3 regions of the Paenibacillus germinis genome follow, and region 1 is predicted to be linked to each of the others. Evidence: riboswitches for the same ligand, from Rfam matches in the RefSeq annotation. Region 1 holds a riboswitch; each other region holds the start of a gene.
The links. A riboswitch is a leader RNA that binds a small molecule or an ion and turns the genes downstream of it on or off. The one in region 1 is predicted to bind cyclic di-AMP.
Positions count from the first base shown of each region.

Region 2: linked by a shared signal. The riboswitch ahead of GC102_RS09740 (CAP domain-containing protein) and the one ahead of kimA (potassium transporter KimA) in region 1 are both predicted to bind cyclic di-AMP.
Region 3: linked by a shared signal. The riboswitch ahead of GC102_RS17770 (resuscitation-promoting factor) and the one ahead of kimA (potassium transporter KimA) in region 1 are both predicted to bind cyclic di-AMP.

Region 1 is NZ_WHOC01000138.1:42,715-44,918, reverse strand. It holds gene kimA (potassium transporter KimA) at 1-1,038, opposite strand, end outside; cyclic di-AMP (ydaO/yuaA leader) riboswitch at 1,136-1,286, opposite strand; gene GC102_RS25645 (ABC transporter substrate-binding protein) at 1,620-2,204, shown strand, end outside.
Region 2 is NZ_WHOC01000047.1:24,880-27,083, forward strand. It holds gene GC102_RS09735 (phosphotransferase family protein) at 1-447, opposite strand, end outside; gene GC102_RS09740 (CAP domain-containing protein) at 674-1,324, opposite strand; cyclic di-AMP (ydaO/yuaA leader) riboswitch at 1,330-1,462, opposite strand; gene GC102_RS09745 (DinB family protein) at 1,585-2,055, opposite strand; gene GC102_RS09750 (RnfABCDGE type electron transport complex subunit D) at 2,167-2,204, opposite strand, start outside.
Region 3 is NZ_WHOC01000088.1:53,980-56,183, forward strand. It holds gene GC102_RS17770 (resuscitation-promoting factor) at 1-1,016, opposite strand, end outside; cyclic di-AMP (ydaO/yuaA leader) riboswitch at 1,310-1,495, opposite strand; gene GC102_RS17775 (ABC transporter ATP-binding protein) at 1,778-2,204, shown strand, end outside.

The DNA.
Region 1 (2,204 bases):
TCCTCGGAAGGAGAACATACGCGGAAAGTTTTTATCCTGTGCCATAATGGATGCTAAGATTGGAAAGCCGTTGAAGCTAGTATTAGCAGCCAAAACCAGAATGAGCATAGTACCAATTTGAGTAGCGTAGTACATCACCCCACGACCAAATGCCTGCTCTGTCACCATCGATAATACAGATGTATGACCATTATGATCAGGTACAATACCATAACCCAAAGCCAACAGCGTTACTCCTCCAAACACGATAGCCAAAAGTGTCCCTAAGGATACTAACGTACGCTTCGCGTTTTTCACAGATGGTGAGCGGAAATGCGGCACGGCATCGGAGATGGCCTCGATCCCTGTCACCGCTGAACACCCGGAGGAAAATGCTTTTAAAAGGACGAATAACGTTAATGAACTCGTCATTGAGCTCGGAGCAAACGCTATGGGATGCGTATTAATGGATCCCGTCAGCATATCGTATGTGCCTTTGCCCACTAGCAGTAAAATACAAAGAATAAAAAAGTACGTTGGAATCGCGAAAATCGTACCTGATTCCGAAGTTCCTCGTAAATTTAGCCAAACCATGATCCACACGAGAACCAAAGTAATCGGAACAATATACGGTACCGCCGATGGAAAAGCTGACGTAATTGCCTGCACGCCGGCAGAGATCGAAACGGCAACGGTAAGTGTATAGTCTATAAGCAGCGAAACCCCAGTCAGCCTTCCCCACACCATACCTAGGTTTTCTTTGGAAACCATATAAGCTCCGCCGCCTTGCGGGTAGGCCTCAATCACTTGTCTATAGCTCAAAACTAGCAGCATAATCAGAGCAATAATAGATATCGCAATGGGCAAAGAGAACGCAAAAGCGGCAATCCCAACAGTCGCGAGTTCCAAAAGAATCTGCTCAGTCCCATAGGAAACCGATGATAAGGCGTCCGAGGAAAGGATTGGAAGTCCCTTCCAAACCGGCAATTTTTCGGATTCCATTTCGCTGGATTTAAGCGGTTTTCCAAACATAATTTTTTTTAATGAGTCGCTTGTCATTCGTGATAGTTCCTCCAATTAAACCTAATATCTGACGTAAACTTGCGTTTTAGGACGCAAAAAAACACAAGGATAGACCTTGTGTTTATACACATGTTCTCCTTCCCACGGTCGCTTACGAGGTTAGCTGTCGGGTTCGGGCCGCGAGAATCTGCCCTAAATGGTGCCACACTTAAGCACCTTTACTCACCCCATGAAACTTTTGGTTCCCCCGCTTTTCTAATAAGAAAATTAAGCGAAATATTCAACTGTAACGTACGAGTTGAATACTACTCTCTTCTTGCGGCATAGTAAAGGATTGAAAAAACTTAAAAATATAACTCCAACCTCTACATTCACTCAATAATTCGCTTACAATCATACGATTCGTTGATTTACTTCCATTCTCTGATTCCATCATGGTTTTTTAAACATTTGGCGAATCGCCCGGGTCGAGCATCACCGGTGGATTCGTCTTTTTTTACGCTTGACAGAAAAATACAACTACTTTAAGATTTAGCTGTATGATAGCTATACAGCTATATAGCTATATAGACATACAGTTATATCGAACTAAAAAAATTTAAAGGGAGGTCACATGTATGACTGTTATTGGAAAGAAGATGTCTATCACAGGGTTAACCATTGTCATGTTAGCAGGAGGGATACTCGCAGGCTGCTCATCGGATGAGAAGAAGGGCAACGCGGGCGGAGACAAGAAAGAGACCGTTACACTAAAAATGATAGAGAGTTTGACCAGCCCTGAAAGAACAACACTTCTTAAAAACATGCTCGGCGAATTTGAGAAGCAAAATCCAACCATTAAAGTAGAGTTAATCTCGCCGCCGCTTCAGAATGCGGATACGAAGATCGCTGCTATGCTAGGTGCGAAAGAAAGTTTGGATGTTCTCGAGGTTCGCGATAATACCGCAAAACAATTTGTAACGAATAAATTTATTGAAGATCTGAAACCGTTTACAACGAAGTGGGAGAATTACAAGACGTTGAACGATAGTGCCAAAATGGCAGCTGAATACATTGACGACAAGCCATATTACATACCCTACGGGCTGTACCAGAAAGTATTGTACTATCGTCAAGACTGGTTCAAAGAAAAAGGATTAACCCCGCCGAAAACGTGGCAAGAGGTATATGAAAAGGGCAAGGCTCTCACTGACCCAGCCAAG
Region 2 (2,204 bases), on a different contig from region 1:
TAACATGTCATCCAACCAAATCGTATCTCTAATTAATTCCTTGGGGCATGGAGTTGAGTGAATTTGTGACAAGGTTAAACCAAAATTGAATATCATTTCATGCTTCTTATCCGTATTTTTCTCTTTATTTAATACATGTCTTAAAGTTTCCCCCTCAAAAAATTGCAGCAATGCCCAAGACTGATTCTCACTTTTTTGTTGCACAATCTGATAAACAGAGGGAATAGGTAACTTCGTGTTATGTAGACTATATAGCACATCAATTTCTTTAGATAACCAGGAACAATATTGTTCACCTTTTGCTCTTTTTATAACAAAACAACCTCGTGAACTTTCAATTATTGCTACATCAGATGTATGACCCTGTCTTGGAAATCTGATTTCTTTAATGGCACCTAAATAATCATTTATTTCATTGGGTATTTCGTCTAAATTGATTGGATACATTAATGACACCTCAACCCTTCCCCAAATTTCACTTAGAACATTCATTCGCTTCATTCTATTACAAATTACTTAATATGGAAATATAATTGAAAATGAGGGCACATTTCTATTTACTGTAGTTAGTTATATATGCTCATAACCGAGAGGTGAATTCAAAAAACGAAAAAACCAGCAACAAATAGTTGCTGGTTTTACTTAAAATATTCTGCTGACAAATGTTGCTACGTTAGTTGCTAATGAATTCCTGTACCCATTCGCCGTTGTAAAAAGCAACACCGATTTGGGTGAAGTTAGGACTTAGAATGTTTTGACGATGACCCGTGCTGTTCATCCAAGCTTTCATGACAGCTTCAGGCGTTTGTTGACCTTTTGCAATGTTTTCACCTGCGTAGGAATAGCGAATGCCGTATGTGCTCATCATATCAAAAGGCGACCCATAAGTCGGCGAGGTATGATCGAAATAACCATTGTTGTACATATCCTTCGCTTTGTCCAAAGCCATGGTGGTAAGTGCGCTATTGCTGGTTAATGGACGCAGTCCAGCCTTTGATCGTTCTTGGTTAACTAAGTTAACGACTTGGCTAGCAAAAGTTGTTTGGGATGGCGCAGTCGTAACTGGCGTTTTAGTACCTGCATTTGTACTCGTACTGCCAGGAATGTTGAGGCTCATACCAGACCAAATCACGTTCGGGTTGGCAACCTGAGGGTTTGCCTTAATAAGCGAAGATAGGCTTATGCCATACTTCTGGGATATTAACCACATTGTATCATTACCTGATACCGTATGGGTTGCTGGTGCGGCCATTGCCGCGCTCGAACCTACGAGGACGCTCAATCCTATTGCGCCGGTAACCACAAGCTTTTTGTAACGTTTCAAAATAAACCTCTCCTTTTTGCGGCCTGCGAGGTTAGCTGTCGGATTCGGATCAAAGAGTAATCACCCGGCCGCTGTCGCGGCTTCACCCCAAATAATGGGTCCCCCGTGCTTCACATGAAACTTCGGCCTTCTGAGTTATTTGATCCATATGGATCTCACAAATTGTAACATGTGAAATCATAGAGAACATGACTCAAAATTTTCCAACAATATTTTGCAAGCGGTATCAGCCGTTACTTTTAGACCAAAATATTAGCTCATTAATCCCAAATTCGTGGCCGATCGATTCCAGCCGTTCGCATATAATCCAACAGTTGCCCGGTGTGAACGGATTCGTGGTATGCGATCCTCATTAACATATCTCCTAAAGTTCGAACATACCCTACGTCACTTCGATTAATTTTAATATTTGACAAATCCTCAGGGGTGAACGATTTAACGGTATTCAAGAATTGTTCTCTGTACATTTGTGCGAATATCAGTTCATCCTCCACCGAAGAAAATTCCCGATTGTCAAAAGGAGAATCGTATGAAGACAAACTTCCACTGTTAAGAATTGCAAGATGATAATAATGCTCGCTGTCCAATATGTGCCGGATCATTTCTTTAATGCTTAAGGCTTGGGCATCAGGCCTCCAATCCAGCATAGTTAGAGGAATAACGCTCCACACTTTAATACTTCTACGTCGGACTTCTTCCAAGTTCAATATAACAAGATCTGTTCCGTTAATGATTAACACTCCTTTAAACTTCTCAATAATTCATGCCTAGTTGTTTTATAATTGTGCTGTATTTCCTTACGAACAAATATACAGCACATTTGTTCGCATGTAAATAATCCCTCATTTAATTAGTCTGCCAGGCTTTATGATAGTGGCGT
Region 3 (2,204 bases), on a different contig from region 1:
CCAATATCTTCAGCACGGCGGAAGCCAATGCCCTCAATGTAAACCCACCATCCGAGCGGGATAACTTTGGGATCAACCGCTATCGTTCTGCCTTCTGATACGGTAGTCCCTGTATAGGTTTTACCAAAACCAGGAGTTCCTTCGGATTTACCTGTAGATGCCACGTCTGCCGAATAAGCAGTTAACTTCACATTCTTCAGGATTTGTTTGTACCCAAATGTTACACCATTCTTCGAAACCTCATCCACACTAGGTGATGAAGCCGAGAGAACAACAACAGGATTTTTCGTGCCCACGGACACGACTTTATTAATACTTTCTGTTTGTACTTCTTCACCCACAACTGCTTCCGCTACTAAAACACCATCTTCGAAAGTCTTTTCTTTCTTCTTCAAGAGTACGCCCTCTTTACCTTCTTGGACGACTTGCTCTTTGCCTTTGAGCAGCGATGCGTCGCTTTTCTTTTCCGTATCGAACGCAATCGTCTCAGTTACTTCCTCCGTCTCTTTCTTCACACGAACGATTTTGATTTCATCGCCTGAGCTCAGAGCGGCTGTCGGTTCGGGAGTTAAACGATCGTGCTCCCCAAGTGCAATATGTAAACGTTGCAATGCACTTTCAACCGTTCTTGCAGTTGTGTAAACAGTGGTGGTCTTTCCATCAGCAGTCAATTGAATCGGTGAGGCATGTTCGATGACAATTTTGTCTCCACCCTTGATTGTTGTCGTTGGCGCAGTAGAAATTTCATCGTGTTCACCAATCTTTATGGCTTGTTCATCCAGTAGGCGTTGCAGGACCCATTGCTTCGTATGCACAACGGTTTCTTTTCCATTCACAACCACGGATACGCTCTTGGTAGCCGTACCGTACAACAACACCAAAAACATGAAAGTCATTGCGATTGAAATTATGGCTAGACTTAAAATCAAACGCAAGTTTTCATGCTTCCATCGCAATGCGAAGGACATGCTGGATGATCGTTTTACATGGGTCTCGCTAATAGAGATACTGCCCACTTCTTCGGTCCTCCTTCAAAGCCTCGCCGCCAGGTTACAGCATGATTAGATTTGACGCGACTAAGGTTTTTTAGTTTAACTTAACGTGTTCGCCATCAGCAGTACGGTACTATACCGCTGCCTTCTGGTCGTCCCACACCAGTTTGCCTATTCAACATTCATATGAATTCCGGGCAATTTTTAGTCGTCCGAAATGTGTATAGCCCTTTATGAAGACAAAAAGCCAGCAAGAAGAGGACTCTTCTCGCTGGCTTAGTTTGTATAGTAAAATACACAAATAGCACGCACGACAATCGTTACCTCTCTTACGCTTACGAGGTTAGCTGACGGATTCGGACGTGAGAGTCGCCCTACTAAGAGCATACAAAGTATACTCAAAGATTCACCCCTGTTACTCACTCTGTTCACTCAAGAAGCATGCTTCTTCAGCTTACAGTGGTTCCCCCGTTCCCATAAATGGAACTCAGCGAATGGAAAAATGGCAAATTGGTTATTAAGTTATTATGAAAAGTATATTACGCTGTTAATCTTAACCTGTAAAGGGATTGACACCTACTAAAAAGGGCTAAATCAACTAAAATTCGCTTAAACACACAATTAAATAGCCCTATTTCTACTTATATCTCATTTTTACGTACGTATACTAACTATTTTCAACTTTTCACCCCTAAACTAGGCTTAAATTACAAATTTGTTTATAATGATCGTATAGGAAAGTGATTCATAAATACCAATAATTTGCTAATCAGGGAGGCAATGAGATGGGCTCCATTCTACAAGTTGACTCTTTATATGGGGGATATTTACCAAAAAAACCTGTTCTTCATGACCTAACCTTTTCTATCCGTCAAGGTGAAATGATGGGTCTGATCGGACTTAATGGTGCAGGTAAAAGTACAACAATCAAAAACATTCTCGGCCTTCTCCAACCGCAAAAAGGATCGATTCGAATCAACGGACTAACTTTAGCTGAAAATCCTTTGTCCTATCGCGCAACCTACGCTTATGTACCCGAAAGTCCTGAGCTCTACGAAGAGCTTACGATCCGCGAACACCTCGAGCTCACCGCTATGGCCTACGGATTGTCGAAAGACGACTATTTGGCTCGATCTAGCTCTCTTTTGGAGCAGTTTCAAATGAAGGACAAGCTGAACAGCTTCGCCAGTCATTTATCCAAAGGGATGAAAC